DNA from 3 places in the Polaromonas sp. UC242_47 genome. Region 3 is predicted to be linked to each of the others. Evidence: predicted binding sites of a transcription regulator. Region 3 holds the regulator's gene; each other region holds the start of a gene.
What was found. The regulator LexA, encoded in region 3, represses DNA repair genes until DNA is damaged. The targets are predictions, from matches to a motif close to ACTGTATNNNNATACAGT.

Region 1 (6,277 bases), 480 kb from region 3:
CCGGCAAAAAACCACTGACCATGCGCGACGTGCTGACCGCCATGATCAAGGCGCACGAAATCCAGGGCGTGATTGCGCTGGAAAACTCCTTCAACAAGGTGGGCCTGGACCATGTGGTGCTGGTCAAGGTCGCCTCCACCGCGGTGGTCGCGCACATGCTGGGTCTGAGCCGCGACGAGATCATCAACGCGGTGTCGCTGGCCTGGCTGGACGGACAAGCGCTGCGCACCTACCGCCATGCACCCAACACCGGCTCGCGCAAAAGCTGGGCCGCTGGCGACGCCACCAGCCGAGCGGTGCGCCTGGCGCTGATCGCCCGCACCGGCGAAATCGGTTACCCGAGTGTGTTGAGCGCCAAGACCTGGGGCTTTTACGACGTGTTGTTCAAGGGCCAGCCCTTCAAGTTCCAGCGCCCCTACGGCAGCTACGTGATGGAACATGTGTTGTTCAAGATCAGCTACCCGGCCGAGTTCCACAGCCAGACGGCGGTCGAAGCGGCGATGACGCTGCGCGGACAACTCGCCGCATTGAACAAGACCAGCGACGACATCCGGCGCGTGACGATACGCACCCACGAGGCCTGCCTGCGCATCATCGACAAAAAAGGCCCGCTGAACAACCCGGCCGACCGCGACCACTGCATCCAGTACATGGTGGCGGTGCCGCTGATCCACGGCCGCCTCACGGCCGCCGATTACGAAGACCAGGTCGCCGCCGACCCGCGCATCGATGCCCTGCGCGACAAGATCAGCTGTGTCGAGGATCCGCAGTTCACACGGGACTACCACGACCCGGAAAAACGCAGCATCGCCAACGCCCTGACGGTTGAACTCAAGGACGGCACCGTGTTACCCGAGATCGTGGTCGAGTACCCGATAGGCCACAAGCGCCGCCGCGCCGATGGCCTGCCGCTGCTCGAAGCCAAGTTCCGCACCAACCTGGCCCGGCGTTTCCCCAAGAAGCAGCAAGACCGTATCGCCGCGGTCAGCCTGGACCCGCAGCTGCTGGATGCGATGGCGGTCAACGATTATGTGGACCTGTATGTGATCTGAAGCGCCGCGCGGTTGGCACTAGGGCGCTGAGGTTCTTCTATGCGGAACTCAGCGCATGCCGGTCGCCGCGGCAAAACGATCCACCGTCCAGGCCTCGCCCAGCAAGATCATGCGGGTGTGCAAATCGTCCAGGGTGCGCGCGGGCACGTCCCGGCCCAGATAAGTCAGGGTCTTGTTGCGCAGGTCCACATAACCCAGCTCATGGCGCCTGGCCAGCGCATGCCACAAGGCATGCGCGCCCGTCGACTGGCGTGCGCCCGAGACCAGGCACAAGCCCGCGCCCAGGCCCCACTGGTAAATGCTGCTGGCCAGGCCGCGCCGCTGGTAGGCCTCGTCGTAGCGGGAGTGTGGTGCCCGTATATAGCGGTCGGCGCGGCGATTCACTTCGATCAGGCGGTTGAACACCGTGTAACCGGCCAGCCGCTTGTGCCGGATATCTTCCACGTACACATAAAACTCGCCATCGGCCTCGCGGAAACGAATCATCAGTTCGGGTTGGCCGGGCAGTTCCATCGCAGGGATGCCGTGCAAACGGTCGCCCGGGGTGTACATACGATCGTAGAGGGATTCGAATTCATCTTCGGCCGGTTTGTGGCTGACGTCTATGCGCAGCTCCATCGGGCGGTTGAACCACGACGACAAGGCCGACCAGGACGGCCAGGGCGGCAGACCGGGAAACAAGGGGGGCATGGCAAGCACCATGAAAAACTCCAGACGTGCAAAGGCCGCGGCCAATCACAGGCGGCCGTAACAAGACCTTGGGCAGCCAGCCAAAACTAGTGCTGCCGAAAAGGTGCGCGAAAGGTGTGTTGATGGCGCGTGAGGCGTAAGGCGAACCTGCCCCTGGGCGCTGGATGCGTCGACCTGCCACACTCAGGTCGACGCTGACTTAGCGTGCGGCCTGGGGTCCGTCGATATAGCGTGGCACGGCAGCGCCGTGGCGGCTGCGGCCACGCGGGAGAGTCATGAGCAGGCAGGCGGGCACCCAGGCCCCTGCCCGGCACGGGCACAGGTTTGCCATGAAATGCAAGCCGTGCATGAATCCACTTCTCCACAAGTGTTGCCTGCGGCCACAGGCAGGCTGCGGCGAGGCGGGTTGGACAAAGTCCGGTATCTTAGCCAGCTCGCAATATCGCACGTTGGCAGTGCGATATTGCGTCTGGCGAGCGGTGCAGTCGCCCAAAAACTCAGAACAGACTGGCCTGGCCCGACGCGCTGGGCGGTCTGAACCGGCTCAGGTCCAGCTCGACACGGGCGCGGTTCAAACCCAGGCGCTGACAGGTTTTGGAAAAACGCTGGGCAATCAACTCGGCCCACAGGCCGCTGCCCTTCATGCGCGAGACGAAGTCGCTGTCGTAATCTTTGCCGCCGCGCATCTCCTGGATACGCGCCATGATGCGTGCCGCACGCTGCGGGTAATGTAGCTCCAGCCATTGCTTGAACAAGGGTGCCACCTCCCAAGGCAGGCGAACCACGGTGTAAAACGCGGTGCGTGCGCCGGCTTGCCAGGCGGCCTCCAGCACCTTCTCCATGTCGTCGTTCACAAACGGGATCTGCGGCGCGACGCTGACACCAACAGGTATGCCCAACGCCGCCAGGGTTGCTATGGTGCGCAGCCGTCGATGCGGCGCGGCGGCACGCGGCTCCAGCTTGCGCGCCAGTTCGCCGTCCAGCGTGGTGATGGTGATATACACCGCGGCCAGCTTGTCGGCCGCCATGGGTGCGATCAGGTCGAGATCGCGCTCCACGCCGCTGGACTTGGTGACCAGCGAAAACGGATGGCGCGCCTCCTGCAAAACTTCAATCACGCGGCGCGTCAACCGCAACTCGCGCTCCGCCGGCTGGTAACAGTCGGTGGCCGAGCCGATGTTGAGCAGCTTGGGCACATAACTGCGTTTAGCCAGATCCGCGCGCAAGACCTCGGCGATGTTGCGCTTGGCAATGATTTTGGTTTCAAAGTCCAGGCCCGGCGACAAATTCAGGTAGCTGTGGGTGGGCCGCGCGTAACAATAAATGCAACCGTGTTCACAGCCCCGGTAAGGGTTGAGGCTGTAGTCAAAAAAGATGTCGGGCGAATCGTTGCGCACGATGGCGCTGCGCGCGTCTTCAAACAAAACTTCGGTATCCAGACGCCGTTCCTCTTCGCCCGCTTCTTGAAGCGTGCCCCAGCCGTCGTCGTAGGCGGCCCGCGTATCTTTCTCGAAGCGGTGCGCGATGCGTGTGGCCGTGCCTCGGCCCTTGATGGCGTGGAGGGAAATGATCGCGTCGCTCATGGCAGTTAGCATTGACTGTATAAATATACAGTTATTTTATCCAACACCCCTGACGACTTCAGAAAAACCATGCTGGCCTGACAATCAAAGCTTCTTTTTCATAGCCCTGCCCTCGCATGACCCAACGCCCCCAAAACATCTACGACCGCTACCACGCCCATGTTTATTTCGGCCCGGATACCGTGGAACAGGCACGTGCCTTGTGCCAGCAGGCGGGCGCAATTTTCAAGGTCACTGTAGGGCGCGTGCATGAACGCGAGGTTGGCCCGCATCCGCACTGGAGTTGCCAGCTGGCCTTTGACAGCGCGGAGTTTGAGCGCCTGATCCCCTGGCTGGAGCAACACCGCAACGGGCTCGATGTGTTTGTGCACGGCCTCACGGGCGACGATCTGGCCGACCACACGACCCATGCCAGTTGGCTGGGCCAGGCCTCGGTGCTGAAGCTGGATATGTTCAGGCGCTGAGCGGACAGCCTGAATCGCTACTTATTTGATAGCTGCTTGCGCCCATCAGCTGTTGGCTGGAGGCACTTTCACTCAAAGAAGCACCTGTAGCGGGCGTTACTGCGGCATCAGGCGGTTTCTGCGCCAGGCGCGCAAAGGCGCATGCGGCGACTCAACACCGCGGTACAGCGCTGCACCGGCCAGCAGGGACAGCAGAAACGCGGCCAGCAAACCCAGGGTATTGGCCAGCAACTGCGTTGGCCAGAAATGGCTGACAAAGGCATTCACCAGCAGACACACCGGGAAGTGGATCAGGAACACCGAATACGAAATTTGCCCAAGCTGCAGCAGCCCAGGCGCTTGTAACCAGCGTGCGGTCCACAGGCCGCGCTGCAGCCCCACCAAACCCAGCGCCACCACCACGGCCACGAGTATCCGGCCCCTGAAATCAAGCGCCAGCGCCAGCCCGCCCAACACGGCGATGGCCAGCAACCAGCGCGCCGGCTGGGTGCTGCGCGAGGCCCACCAGGCCAACATGCCCAGCGCGTAAGAACCAAAAAAGTACAGCCCCGTCGCGTCCAGTCCGGCAACCCGGTTGACATACAACAAGGACACCGCCGCCAGGGCCAGCACCAGCCAGCGGTGCCGCGTATCACGCAGCAGCGACAACACGGCCACGCTGATCACAAACAACTGGAAATCAATCGCCACATACCAGATGCCGGCCGACAAGGCCTCCTGACCCAGAACGTCCTGTAGCAAAAAGATGTGGCTCAGCAATTGCCAGAAGGTGGGCGCGTCCGGCACCGAATCACCGGCCAACCAGGGACGCACCAGGGCCGCGACCGCGACCGTGATGAACACCGCCACCATCAAGGGCAGCGCCAGCCGGCGGTAACGGCGCAGGATCAGGCGACCGGGTTGCTGGAACACCGCGACACCCTTTGGCGCCAGGGAACAGGCCGCGAGAAAACCGCCGACCACCAGAAACACCTGCACCGCCATGCGGCCATAGGTGTAGAGCCAGTCCATCAGGCCGGGTGCGGCGTGGTGCACCACATCCGACATCGGGCCGTAAAAAGCCAGGTGGTGCCAGATGATCAACACGCAGGCCAAGGCCTTGAGCGCGTCGATCCCGGGCAGGCGCTGCGCAGGCGGCGCCGTGGCGGCGGCCGGAATAACCATGCGGCGCGAGGCCTAGACGCCCACCCGTTGGCGTGCGTGCTGGTACTCGCGTTTGAGCTGAGCCACATAGTCGGCCGTGCTTTGCACCTTGTTGACCGCGCCTATGCCCTGGCCGCAGCCCCAGATGTCTTTCCAGGCTTTTTTGGCGTCGCCGCCGAAGTTCATCTTGCTCGCATCACTCTCGGGCAGATTGGCCGGGTCCATGCCGGCGGCGATGATGGACGGCGCCAGGTAGTTGCCGTGTACACCCGTGAACAGGTTGCTGTAGACGATGTCGTCGGAGCTGCTGTCCACGATGGCCTGTTTGTAGGCATCCGCGGCGCGGGCTTCATCGGTGGCGATAAAGGCCGAGCCGATGTAGGCAAAGTCGGCGCCCATGGCCTGCGCGGCCAGCACGGCGCCGCCGGTCGAGATTGCGCCGGACAAGGCGATCGGGCCGTCAAACCACTGGCGGATTTCCTGGATCAGCGCAAACGGGCTTTTCACGCCGGCATGGCCGCCGGCACCGGCCGCCACGGCCACCAGGCCGTCCGCGCCTTTTTCAATCGCCTTGCGCGCGAACTTGTTGTTGATCACGTCGTGCAAGACCACGCCGCCGTAGCTGTGCGCTGCGGCATTGATGTCTTCGCGCGCACCCAGCGAGGTGATGTAAATCGGCACCTTGTATTTGACGCACATTTCCATGTCGTGGTCCAGCCTGTCGTTGGACTTGTGCACGATCTGGTTGATGGCAAACGGCGCGGCAGGTTTGTCGGGATTGGTTTGGTTGTAGGCAGCCAGGGTCTCGGTGATTTCGGCCAGCCAGTCTTCGAGTTGCGCCGCCGGTCTGGCGTTGAGCGCGGGCATGGAACCCACCACACCGGCCTTGCATTGTTCAATCACCAGCTTGGGGTTGCTGATGATAAAAAGCGGCGAAGCGATGATGGGCAGCGTGAGTTTGTCGAGCGGAGCAGGCAGTCTGGACATGGTGTTTTCCGTGTGTAGAAGCAAGAATTTATGAAGAAAGAGGCTGTAGCCCCCGTCTTATGGACGCAAACAGCTACTCTTTTAATAGCGATTTCAGCAAGCGCCGGTTTAAAACGCTTCCAGCGCCAGCGCCGTCACGCTGTCCGCACCTTCAACAATGCTGTCGCGCAGGCCGGGCGCCTTGCTCAGCAAATGGTCGGCGTAAAACACCGCGGTGATGATCTTGGCTTTCATGAAGTCGGCGTCGTTGCCTTTGGTCAGCTCTTCTTCCGCCACCAGCAGCGAACGCGCCAGTTGCCAGCCGGCCACCAGGTTGCCGGCCAACATCAGGTAAGGCACGCTGCCCGCAAAAACAGCG
Region 2 (6,277 bases), 1.1 Mb from region 3:
CACCTGCAGCATGAAGACACCCTGATTCACCTGATCGACACCCCGGGCGCGCCGGATTTTCTGGGCCAGTCCTTGCCCGCGCTGGAGGCGGTGGAGACCGCGGCCCTGGTGGTCAGCGCCTCCAGCGGCCTGGAACTGATGAGTGGCCGCATGATGGACTGGGCGGCGCAGCGTGAGTTGTGCCGCATGGTCATCATCAACAAGATAGACGCGCTGGGGATTGATTTGCCGGGTTTGCTCGCGGCCATCCAGACAGCTTTTGGCAAGGAGTGTCTGCCGCTGAACCTGCCCGCGGCCGGTGGCACACGGGTGGTGGACTGCTTTTTCAACCCGGCCGGCGAGGCCGATTTTTCCAGCGTGGCGCTGGCGCACCGTGCGCTGGTCGAGCAGGTGGTCGAGGTGGATCCGGCCCTGGTCGAGCGTTACCTGAACGACGGCGATGTGGACCCGAGCGAATTACATGCGCCGCTGGAGCAGGCGCTGCGCGAAGGCCACCTGATACCGGTCTGTTTTGTCTCGGCACGCAACGGCGCCGGCGTGGCCGAGTTGCTGGATGTGATGGTCAGGCTGCTGCCCAATCCGGCCGAGGGCAACCCACCGCGATTTTTGCGCGGCGAAGGCGCCGCCGCTACGCCGGTGCGGGCCGAGCCGGATCCGGCGCGCCATGTGCTGGCGCATGTGTTCAAGGTCACGGTCGACCCTTATGTCGGCAAGATGGGCATTTTCCGGGTGCACCAGGGCACGGTCACCCGCGACAGTCTGCTGTATATCGGTGATGGCAGGCGGCCCTTCAAGGTCGGCCACCTGTTCCGGCTGCAGGGCAAGGACCACACCGAAATCGCCAGCGCCGGGCCGGGCGAGTTGTGTGCCGTGGCCAAGGTTGATGAGATTCATTTCGACGCGGTCTTGCACGATGCGGCGGAGGACGAACACATCCACCTCAAACCGTTGGACTTCCCCGTGCCTGTGCACGGGCTGGCGATAGAGCCCAAACGCCGCGGTGACGAACAACGCATGTGGGATCTGGTGCAAAGGCTGGTGGACGAAGACCCCTGCCTGCGGCTGGAACATGTGACGACGACCAACGAAACCGTGGTCTACGGGCTGGGCGAGTTGCACCTGCGGGCGCTGCTGGAGCGCCTGAGCGAGGTCTACAAATGTGAGGTCAACACCCGGCCGCCGCGTATTGCCTACCGCGAAACCATCACCGTGGCGGCGGCCGGCCACCACCGCCACAAAAAACAAAGTGGCGGCGCCGGCCAGTTTGGCGAGGTTTTTTTGCGCATCGAACCTTTGGCCCGCGGCGCCGGCATCGAGTTTGTCGATCAGGTCAAGGGCGGCACCATTCCCGGCCAGTACCTGCCGGCGGTGGAGAAAGGTGTGCGCCAGGCGCTGGAAAGCGGCGTGATTGCGGGTTTTCCGGTGCGGGATGTGCGGGTGGTGGTCTATGACGGCAAGTACCACAGCGTGGACAGCAAGGACATCGCGTTTGCGACGGCCGGACGCAAGGCGGTGATCGAAGCCGTGCGTGCCGCCGTGCCCATCGTGCTGGAGCCCATCGTCAATGTCGAGATCACCGCGCCCGAGGCCAATATGGGCGACATCACCGGCGACCTGTCGGCGCGCCGCGGCCAGGTCAGCGGCACACGCGGGCTGCAACTGGGGATTTTGGCGGTGTTGGGCCAGGTGCCGCTGTCGGAGTTGAGCAGCTACCAGTCACGGCTCAATGCGCTGACTGGCGGGCAGGGCCGTTACACCTTGGCCTTCAGCCACTACGAGGCCGTGCCGCCACCGGTGCAGCAGCAACTGGCCGGTCAGTTCAAGGTGCGTGACGAGGATTGAGCTGTTAGAAACAAGCCCATATCTGGTCGGCCAGGGTCAGCAGGAAGTCGGGCCGGGTGTAGAGCGCAAACACGCCCAGCACGGCCGCCAAGGCCAGCGTGTACAGCGCGATTTTGCGGGCCATCATTTCAGGCACCTTGCAATTGGCCAGTCCGGGGTCGCTGGATCGCGGTTTCACGCACCGGCAGGTTGACCAGCGCCGCAAACACGCCCAGGCCGATGGCGATGTACCAGACGATGTCGTAACTGCCGGTACGGTCGTACAGGTAGCCGCCCAGCCAGACGCCCAGGAAGGAGCCGATCTGGTGGCTGAAAAACACAAAACCGCTGAGCATGGACAAATGTTGGATGCCGAAAATCTGCGCCACCACCGCGTTGGTCGGTGGAATCGTGGACAGCCACAACAGCCCCATCAGGCTGGCAAAAATATAGACGCTGGTCGGGCTCAGCGGTGCCGCCAGGAACACCGCAATCACCACGGCCCGGGCGAAATAAATAAAGGCCAGGATTTTTCGTTTGGCCAGCCGTTGGCCCAGGGTGCCGGCCGCGTAGGTGCCAAACACATTGAACAGGCCGATCAGGGCCAGCGCGTAACTCGCCACTTGCGGCGACAGCCCTTTGTCGCGCAAGTAGCTGGGCATGTGCACACCGATAAACACGACCTGGAAACCACACACAAAATAACCGGCCATCAGCAACTGGAAGCTCGGGTACTTGAAGGCCTCCTTCAAGGCTTGCAGAATGGTTTGTTCACGCGCGGACGCCTGGCCGGCACCGAAACGGGTCTCGCGCAGGCCCAAGGCCAGCGGCATGATCAGCAAAACCGCGCCGCTGAGCACCAGCAGCGCTTCTTTCCAGCCCAGGCCGCTGATCAGAAAACCTTCCACCGGCACCATCAGGAACTGCCCGAAGGAGCCGGCCGCCGCCGCCACGCCCATGGCCCAGGAACGTTTTTCGGCCGGGATGTTGCGGCCAATCACGCCGTAAATCACGGCATAGGTGGTGCCCGCCTGGGCCGCACCAATCAGGATGCCCGTGGTCAGCGTGAACAGCAGCCCGCTGGTGGACAGCGCCATGCCCACCAATCCCAGCGCATACAAAACGGCACCGCCCATGATCACGCGGGCCGCGCCAAAACGGTCGGCCAGCATGCCGGCAAAAATGCCGAACACGCCCCAGGACAGGTTTTGCACGGCAAGCGCCAGCGCAAAGGTCTGGCGTGTCCAGCCCTGCTCTTGGGTGATGGGCAGCAGCCACAGGCCGAAGCCGTGGCGTATGCCCATGGACAGGGTGACAATGGCGGCGCCGCAGATCAACACCTGCAGCATGGATAGGTTTCGACTCGAAGAATGCATGCGGTGAATGTACCCAAACACGCGTGTTTCTGCTTTTCAAAATGTTCAGCGCATTGATGCGTGCCAGGCATGAATGCCGGCGCAGCTCGAAAGGCTGTATATTTATCCAGCTTTAGAATCATCCAGGTCTACAATCCACCCTCCCATGGCGACCAAACTACCCAACGAATATTCCGAAGGCTCGATCCGCGTGCTCAAAGGCCTGGAGCCTGTCAAGCAGCGCCCGGGCATGTACACCCGCACCGACAACCCGCTGCACATCATCCAGGAAGTGCTGGACAACTCGGCCGACGAGGCGCTGGCCGGTCACGGCAAGAAGATCAAGGTCACCTTGCACAGCGACGGCTCGGTCAGCATCGAAGACGATGGCCGCGGCATTCCCTACGGCCTGCATCCGGAGGAAAACGCCCCAGTGATCGAGCTGGTGTTCACCCAGTTACATGCCGGCGGCAAGTTCGACAAGGGCAAGGGCGGCGCCTACAGCTTTTCCGGCGGCCTGCACGGTGTCGGTGTCAGCGTGACCAATGCCTTGTCCAAGCGCCTGGAAGCCACCTCCTACCGCGACGGCATGGTCGCCTCCCTGGTGTTTTCGGGCGGCGATGTGACCGAGGCTTTGCAACTGCGCAAGGCCGGCGAAGGTGACCGCAAGTCGGGCACCACGGTGCGGGCCTGGCCGGACGCCAAATATTTTGAAAGTTCGGCCCTGCCCATGGCCGAACTCACCCATCTGCTGCGCAGCAAGGCCGTGCTGATGCCCGGCGTCACCGTGACGCTGGTGGTGGAAAAAACCAAGGAAGTGCAGACCTGGATTTACAAGGGCGGCCTGCGCGACTACCTGATGCAGACCCTGAGCGCCGATCCGGTGATCCCGCTGTTCGAGGGCGAAGGTTTTGCCGACGCCGCGCACGACAGTTTTGCCGAAGGCGAGGGTGCGCAGTGGTGTTTGGCCTTCACCGAAGACGGCCAGCCGGTGCGTGAAAGTTATGTCAACCTGATTCCGACCAGCGCCGGTGGCACGCATGAAAGCGGCCTGCGCGACGGCGTGTTTCAGGCCGTTAAGAGTTTCATCGAGCTGCATTCGCTGCTGCCCAAAGGTGTCAAGCTGCTGCCCGAGGACGTGTTTGCGCGTGCCAGTTATGTGCTTTCGGCCAAGGTGCTGGACCCGCAGTTCCAGGGCCAGATCAAGGAACGCCTGAACTCGCGTGATGCGGTGCGCCTGGTCTCCAGCTTTGTGCGGCCCACGCTGGAAGTCTGGCTCAACCACCATGTCGACTACGGCAAAAAGCTGGCCGAACTGGCCATCAAGGCCGCCCAGACGCGGCAAAAGGCCGGCCAGAAAGTTGAAAAACGCAAAGGTTCGGGCGTGGCTGTGTTGCCGGGCAAACTCACCGACTGCGAAAGCAAGGACCTGGCGCACAACGAGATGTTCTTGGTCGAGGGCGACTCCGCCGGCGGCAGCGCCAAGATGGGCCGCGACAAGGAAAGCCAGGCCATTCTGCCGCTGCGCGGCAAGGTGCTCAACACCTGGGAGGTCGAGCGCGACCGGCTGTTTGCCAACAACGAGATCCATGACATTTCGGTGGCCATCGGTGTCGACCCGCACGGCCCCAACGACTCCCCGGACCTCTCCGGCCTGCGTTACGGCAAGATTTGCATCCTCAGCGATGCCGACGTGGACGGCTCACACATCCAGGTCTTGCTGCTGACCCTGTTTTTCCGGCATTTCCCCAAACTGATAGAAACCGGCCATGTGTTTGTGGCTCGGCCGCCCTTGTACCGGGTGGATGCGCCGGCGCGCGGCAAGAAGCCGGCGTCCAAGGCTTATGCGCTGGACGAAGGCGAGTTGAACGCCATTCTGGACAAGCTGCGCAAGGAAGGCGTGCGTGAAGGCGCCTGGGCCATCAGCCGCTTCAAAGGCCTGGGTGAGATGAACGCGGAGCAACTCTGGGAAACCACCTTGAACCCCGACACCCGGCGTCTGCTGCCGGTGCAACTGGGCAATATGGACTTTGCACAGACCGAAAGCCTGGTCACCAAACTGATGGGCAAGGGCGAAGCCGCGGCACGCCGCGAGCTCATGGAACTTCACGGCGATGCTGTGGAGATCGATATCTGAAAAACACCATGTTTCAGCCCGGATATCGCGCCGCATGACCAGGTTTATGCGTCAAAAGTGGCTCCAGCCCTTATGGGACGGGCGCAAGCAGCTATCGTTTTTGATAGCCGCTGCCGCCTTGCTGCTGACTGGCGCACCGGCCCGGGCCGATGTCTGGGGTTATGTGGATCAGGCCGGCGTGGCGCATTTTTCAGCCGAGCGGCTGGATGAGCGTTACCAGCTGTTTTTCCGTGGCGGCGAAAGTTTTGACACCAACCGGGGCGCTGGCGCACCGGGCAAAGGCATGCCGGGCGCACCGCCCAAGCTGCTGGCTTTTTTCGATGTGTCGCCCAATTACAAGGCGGTCCGGCATTTGCTGCGCGAAGCCTCGGTCACACACAACATCGACTACGCCTTGTTGCAGGCGCTGATCGCCACCGAGTCCGGCTTCAACACCTATGCCGTATCGCCCAAAGGCGCGGTCGGCCTGATGCAGCTGATGCCGCCCACGGCCCAGCGTTATGGTGTGCGGGCCGAAAAAAACGCGACCATAGAGAAAAAACTGACCGACCCGAAAACCAATATTCGCGCCGGTGCACGTTATCTGCGCGACCTGATCGATTTGTTTCCCGGCCAGCTGGAGCTGGCGATCGCGGCCTACAACGCCGGTGAAGGCGCGGTGCAGCGGGCCGGCAACAAAATCCCCAATTACGCCGAAACCCAGAATTACGTCAAAACCGTGATGCAGCTTTACGGCCACCTCCAGCCGCCGCCCCTGCTGGCGGACGCACGCCGCGGGCGCGTCCGGCTGGAAATGATGGGCGGCGCCAGCGGGCGCGGCAACCAGGTCCCCACCTTGGGGGTCCAGACACCCGCAGTCCCTGAGTTCCAGGTCGAGCGTGAATAAATTCCTGCGGATGCGCCCTGTTTTTACACCCCTTATTTTTGTAGTTTGAACCCCGATGGACGATCTTTTTACACCGCC
Region 3 (6,277 bases):
TTGCGCCACGCCGTCCTGGTAGCGGTAAAAACCTTCGCCGGTTTTGCGGCCCAAGAGGCCGCCGGCCAGGCGCTGCGCGGTGATCACGCTGGGGCGGTAACGCGGCTCGCCGTAATACTGCTGGTAGACCGACTCCATCACCGGATGTGACACATCCAGAGCGGTCAAATCCATCAGTTCGAACGGGCCCAGCTTGAAGCCGGCCTGGTCTTTCAGGATGCGGTCTATGGTGGCGAAATCGGCCACACCTTCGCCGACGATACGCAGGGCTTCGGTGCCGTAACCGCGCCCGGCGTGGTTGACGATAAAACCCGGCGTGTCCTGGGCCTGCACCGGCGTGTGGCCCATTTGCCGCGCGTATGCGGCCAGTGCCTCACAGGTGGCAGGCTCGGTTTTCAGGCCGGCGATCACTTCCACCACTTTCATCAGCGGCACGGGGTTGAAAAAGTGATAACCGGCGAAACGCCCTGGCTGTTTCAAGCCGGCGGCAATCGCCGTGACGGACAAGGAGGAGGTGTTGCTGGCCAGAATGGCTTGCGGCGAAACAATGCCTTCCAGTGCTGCAAACAGTGACTTTTTGACATCCAGCCGTTCAACCACCGCTTCGACAACGAGGTCGCAGTCGGCCAGTTCTTCCAGCGTGCCCGCCAGCAGCAAACGGGCTTTGTAGCCGGCCGCCTGCGCCGCGTCGAGCCGGCCCTTGTCGACCAGTTTGTCCCACTGGCTGCCCAGTGCGTCGCGGGCTTTGCCGGTGGCGTCGATTTGCGTGTCAAACAGCTTGACCAGGCTGCCCGCCTGCGCTGCCAGTTGGGCAATGCCGCGACCCATGGCGCCGGTGCCAACAATGCCGACGGTTGTATAGAGTGGTTTCATGGGAAAGGATTATCACGCAGCCCGGGGGTGACGTTAAGCCCCCGTCGGCCGTCTTGTCACCGGCTCTGTTTTTGCATTCGTGGCATGCTGGCACACCCGAGCGCGTCCAATGGGCAACTGATCGATGCCGCAGCGCTCCGCTTGAAACCGCCGGCCTTGGCGGTCAAGCCCGACGCCAAGGCCTGATGGCGATGACGGGCAAGCGCCGGTGGGCGTCCAGCCGGCCGCAGTTTGTCGCTGGGTATTAGCGGCGCACCTGCAAGGCCCCCGGGTTAACGATGTTGGTCGGCGTCCCCTTGATGAAGTTGACCACGTTGTCAAAAGCGGCGCCGAAATAGAGCTCATAGCTTTCCTGCTCCACATAACCGATGTGCGGCGTGCAAATGCAGTTCTCCAGGCGCAGCAGGGCGTGGCCTTGCAAAATCGGCTCGGACTCGAACACATCGACCGCCGCCATGCCGGGACGACCGCGGTTCAGGCCGGCGATCAGCGCATCAGACTCAATCAATTCGGCACGTGAGGTGTTGACCAGCACGGAAGAGGGCTTCATGCGCGACAGGTCGTCGAGAGTGACCGCGCCCCGGGTGTCGTCCTGCAGGCGCAGGTGAAGGCTCAGCACATCGCTCTCTTGAAAAAACTCGCTTTTAGACGAGGCCACTTCATAGCCATCGGCCAAGGCCCGGGCACGCGACGCCTGGCTGCCCCACACCAGCACCCGCATGCCAAAAGCCCGGCCATAACCGGCCACAATCTGGCCGATCTTGCCGTAACTCCAGATGCCCAGGACCTTGCCCTTGAGCACCGAGCCGATGCCGAAGTTGGATGGCATGGAGGCGTTTTTCAGGCCGGCCTGCTGCCAGGCGCCATGTTTGAGGTGTGACACATAGTGCGGAATGCGGCGCATGGCGGCCATGATCAGTGCCCAGGTCAGTTCGGCCGGCGCCGTGGGCGAACCGCCGCCTTCGGAGACCACGATGCCGCGTTCGGTGCAGGCGCCTACATCCACGTGGTTACCCAAACGCCCGGTTTGCGCAATCATCTTGAGCTTGGGCAATTTTTCGATCAGTTGGCGCGGCAAAGGGGTTCGCTCGCGGATCAGCACGATCACATCGGCGTCTTTGAGCCGTACGGAAAGTTGGCCTATGCCTTTGACAGTGTTGGTGTAGACCTTGGCCTGGTAAGCATCGAGTTTGGCGGCACAGGAGAGTTTGCGCACCGCGTCCTGGTAGTCGTCAAGGATCACAATATTCATGCCGATATTGTGCCTGCAAGTTCTGCCGCAACGAGGCGGCGCACCAGCAAGATGTACCTGAACGCAACCGGAAAAACCAGGAGGCCAGCGGCCTGCCGCAAGGGCGCGAGGCCTTGCGCTCCACGCGTTGCGGCAAAAGCTCTTTTGCTGCTTGCTCAGGCGGCTTGCGCGGCGGCTTCCCTCTGGGCCATGCGGTCCAGTTCGGCGCAGACATCGGCCATGCGACCCGAAATCACCATGCGCCCGGCGCAGGCCGGATGGATACCGGCCTCCAGTGCACGCACAATTTTCAGGCGCCGTGGGGACGTGGTTTTGGCTACGGTTTGACAAGGTTTTTGGCCTGTAGCCGATGAGGGGTGAGCGCCATTAGCTATGTTTTTAATAGCGGATGGCGTATGGCCCGAGGCGCAGCGCCGCAACGTGGGAACCGGGGCAAAGACGGGGGATGACGCTGCAGCAGGCGGTGTGGGTACCCAGAAGGCGGCCAGCGCCTGCAAAGGTGCGAACAAGGCCGACAGCCGCGATGAACGTGAAAAACTGGCGATTCCCATGAGAACTCCTAAAGTTAGAGGTTTACACAGGCAGGATTACAGGAACGAACAATCCGCAGCATCAGGGTGTTGGCCAATCGACTTGGCCAAACGCCCGCCACCTGTTGCGCGGAAATGAGGTGGACGCCCGGTGAAGTGGGGCCGTCCGGCATGACGCCTATGCGTGGACTAGACCAGCATGGTGTTTCGAATCAGGCCGACGGCCAGGCCTTCCAGCTCGAAGGGCTCGCCGGGCTCCACCACGATGGTTTTGAAGTCGGGGTTTTCGGGCAGCAACTCGATCAGGTTTTTGGTGCGGCGAAAGCGTTTGACGGTGACTTCATCACCCAGGCGGGCCACAACGATTTGTCCGTTTTTGGCTTCCTTGCTTTGCTGCACGGCCAGCAGGTCGCCGTCCATGATGCCGGCATCCCGCATGCTCATGCCGCGCACCTTGAGCAGGTAGTCGGGCTTGCTCTGGAACAGGCTGCTCTCGAAATGGTAAGTGCGGTCAACATGCTCCTGCGCGAGAATAGGGCTGCCAGCGGCAACCCGTCCCACCAGCGGCAGGACGAGTTGGGCCAGGCTTTGCAAGGGCAAGGGAAACTGTTTGCTGCGGGACTCATGGATGGAGCGCAAGGTGTCGCCACGCAGGCGTATGCCGCGCGAGGTGCCGCTGACCAGCTCGATCACGCCTTTGCGGGCCAATGCCTGCAGGTGTTCTTCGGCGGCGTTGGCGGATTTGAAGCCCAGCTCGTTGGCGATTTCTGCGCGTGTGGGGGGCGCACCGGTGCGGGCAATCGCGGTCTGGATCAGCTCCAGGATTTGCTGCTGGCGTGCGGTGAGTTTGGGCGTTTCCGAAAAATCTGCGAGGCTGCTCATGGCGATGACTCCTTGGGGTACACAGCGAATCAAACGGCGAGAATCGTTGAGGGCTGTTTGAATATCCAGTAGCTGTATTTTTATCCAGTTTTTAAAGGAATGCAAGTGTCTGATGTTGTGACGAATAAAAAGATGGTGATTCTGGGCACGGGTGGCACGATTGCCGGCACGGCAACAAGGGCCGGGGATCACACGGGTTATACCGCCGCGCAACTGGGCATTGCACAACTGGTCGCCGCCGTCCCGGCGCTGGCAGGCAGCCCTTTCGAGTTGCTGACCGAACAGGTGGCCCAGATTGACAGCAAGGACATGTCTTTTAGCGTGTGGCGCGATCTGGCCGGCCGTGTCAGCCACTGGCTGGCGCAGCCCGAGGTGTTGGGCATCGTCATCACACACGGCACCGACACGCTGGAGGAAACCGCCTATTTTCTGCAGGCTTTGCTCCATCCCGCCAAACCGGTGGTGCTGACCTGCGCCATGCGACCGGCCACGGCGCTGGTGCCGGACGGCCCGCAAAACCTGGTCGATGCCGTGGCGGTGGCGACGCACCCGGGCGCGCGCGGCGTGGTGGCGGTGTGTGCGGGTGTGATTCACAGCGCAATGGATGTGCAGAAGGTGCACCCGTACCGGCTGGACGCCTTTAGCTCTGGCGATGCCGGGCCGATCGGTTATGTCGAGGAAGGGCGCTTGCGTTTGATGCGAAATTGGCCTCTAGCCCCGGTGGATCATACGCAAGCAGCTATTGAAAGCATAGCGATGCTGCCAGATGAAGCGGCCTGGCCGCGGGTCGAGATCGTGATGAATTACGCCGGTGCCAGCGCCGCGGTGGTGCAGGCGCTGCTGGCCAGCGGGGTGCAAGGCCTGGTGGTGGCAGGCACTGGCAACGCCACCTTGCATCATGCGCTGGAAGCGGCTTTGCATGAGGCGCAGGCGGCGGGCATTCCGGTGGTGCGCGCCACGCGCTGTTCGGAGGGGCGGGTCTTGCCCACGCCGGACGCTGCCATCCCGGATTCACGGGGACTGAGTCCGGTCAAGGCCAGGGTGGCGCTGATCTTGTCATTGCTTGGCAAGCGCCCATGAAAAAAGGCCGTCCATCGACGGCCTTTTTGGTGGAGACAGCGCGGTCTCAGTCCGACAAGGCCTTGAAGGCCCGGGCCGTGATTTCATCGACACCGCCCATGCCGCTGATGGCGCGGTACTGGGGGGCCACGTCGGGCGCGGCCTTGGCCCAACTGGAGTAATACTCGACCAGCGGACGGGTTTGCGCGCTGTAGACCTCCAGCCGCTTGCGCACGGTTTCTTCCTTGTCGTCCTCGCGCTGGATCAGCGGCTCGCCGGTCACGTCGTCCTGGCCTTCGACCTTGGGCGGGTTGAACTTGACGTGGTAGGTCCTGCCCGAGGCGGGGTGCGAGCGGCGGCCGCTCATGCGTTCGATGATGGCTTCAAACGGCACATCAATCTCCAGCACGTAATCAAGCTTCACGCCGGCGGCCTTCATGGCATCGGCTTGCGGAATGGTGCGCGGAAAACCGTCGAACAAAAAGCCCTGATCGCAGTCGGGCTGGGCGATGCGTTCTTTCACCAGGTTGATGATCAAGTCGTCGCTGACCAGGCCGCCGGCATCCATGACTTTTTTGGCTTCCACGCCCAGCGGTGTGCCGGCCTTGACGGCGGCGCGCAACATGTCGCCGGTGGAAATCTGGGGAATGCCGTATTTCTGGCAGATGAAGGTGGCTTGTGTTCCTTTGCCCGCGCCTGGTGCGCCCAACAAAATCAGTCTCATGAATGTCCTCGGATTTTTATAAAGATGGCAATGAGCGGGTGGCCCGGAACCGGACGCCCGCTTTCAAATAAATGGCTTTGAGCTTGAGGATAGCATGCGCTTCCCCGCGCCTGGCTTACACAAACAGCGCACGCACGCGTGCCAGATCCTCGGGGGTGTCGACGCCGGCGCCGGGCGCTTGCGTGGCGATGTGCACCGCGATGCGGTGGCCATGCCAGAGGGCGCGCAGTTGTTCGAGTTGCTCCAGTTGCTCCAGCGGGGCTTGCGGCAGGGTGGGGAATTGCCGCAAAAAGCCGACGCGGTAACCGTAAATGCCCACGTGGCGCAGGGGCGGCGGCAAGCTGCTGCCGGAGTCCCACCAGGCCTGGCCGGCGAAATCGCGGGCTGCGGGAATTGGTGCGCGGCTGAAATAAAGCGCCGTCTGGCGCGCATCCAGCACCACTTTGACGATGTTCGGGTTCAGCAAATCTTCCCGGGTGTCTATGGCATGGGCGGCGGTGCTCATGGCGCAGTCGCTGCGTTGCGCCAGCAAGCCGGCCACGGCGTTGATCAGCGCCGGGTCTATCAGGGGTTCATCGCCCTGGACATTGACCACCTGCTCCTCGTCACCCAGGCCCAGCAGGTCGCAGGCCTCCGCCAGCCGGTCGCTGCCGCTGGGGTGGTCGGGCCGGGTCAACACGGCCGCGACGTCAAAAGCTTGGCAGGCCGCCACGATGGACGGGCTGTCGGCAGCCACCACGACGCGGGCGGCGCCGCTTTGCAAAGCGCGCTGGGCCACACGCACCACCATGGGCACACCGGCAATGTCGGCCAGCGGTTTGTCGGGCAGGCGGGTGGAGGCGAGGCGGGCGGGGATGAGGACGGTGAAACTCATGCCTTGATCGAAAGGTGCAACATCACAGGCCGAGTTCCTCGTCGGTGAGGGTGCGTGCCTCGTTTTCCAGCATCACGGGCAAG

Region 1: the regulator LexA is predicted to act here: its motif matches at 3,340-3,357, upstream of ACHMXK_RS08705 (PA0069 family radical SAM protein).
Region 2: the regulator LexA is predicted to act here: its motif matches at 3,291-3,308, upstream of ACHMXK_RS16100 (DNA topoisomerase IV subunit B).

What each region holds. Positions count from the first base shown of each region.
Region 1 is NZ_JBIOAO010000001.1:1,764,513-1,770,789, reverse strand. It holds gene ACHMXK_RS08715 (bifunctional 2-methylcitrate dehydratase/aconitate hydratase) at 1-1,052, shown strand, start outside; gene ACHMXK_RS08710 (N-acetyltransferase) at 1,101-1,754, opposite strand; gene ACHMXK_RS08705 (PA0069 family radical SAM protein) at 2,240-3,325, opposite strand; gene ACHMXK_RS08700 (DOPA 4,5-dioxygenase family protein) at 3,442-3,789, shown strand; gene ACHMXK_RS08695 (acyltransferase family protein) at 3,886-4,953, opposite strand; gene ACHMXK_RS08690 (NAD(P)H-dependent flavin oxidoreductase) at 4,966-5,919, opposite strand; gene ACHMXK_RS08685 (acyl-CoA dehydrogenase) at 6,028-6,277, opposite strand, start outside.
Region 2 is NZ_JBIOAO010000001.1:3,330,571-3,336,847, reverse strand. It holds gene fusA (elongation factor G) at 1-1,842, shown strand, start outside; gene ACHMXK_RS16110 (hypothetical protein) at 1,847-1,969, opposite strand; gene ACHMXK_RS16105 (MFS transporter) at 1,971-3,197, opposite strand; gene ACHMXK_RS16100 (DNA topoisomerase IV subunit B) at 3,343-5,313, shown strand; gene ACHMXK_RS16095 (lytic transglycosylase domain-containing protein) at 5,360-6,199, shown strand; gene parC (DNA topoisomerase IV subunit A) at 6,255-6,277, shown strand, end outside.
Region 3 is NZ_JBIOAO010000001.1:2,242,103-2,248,379, forward strand. It holds gene ACHMXK_RS11000 (3-hydroxyacyl-CoA dehydrogenase) at 1-873, opposite strand, end outside; gene ACHMXK_RS11005 (D-2-hydroxyacid dehydrogenase family protein) at 1,118-2,125, opposite strand; gene ACHMXK_RS11010 (hypothetical protein) at 2,281-2,676, opposite strand; gene lexA (transcriptional repressor LexA) at 2,845-3,537, opposite strand; gene ACHMXK_RS11020 (asparaginase) at 3,637-4,617, shown strand; gene adk (adenylate kinase) at 4,664-5,320, opposite strand; gene kdsB (3-deoxy-manno-octulosonate cytidylyltransferase) at 5,436-6,194, opposite strand; gene ACHMXK_RS11035 (Trm112 family protein) at 6,217-6,277, opposite strand, start outside.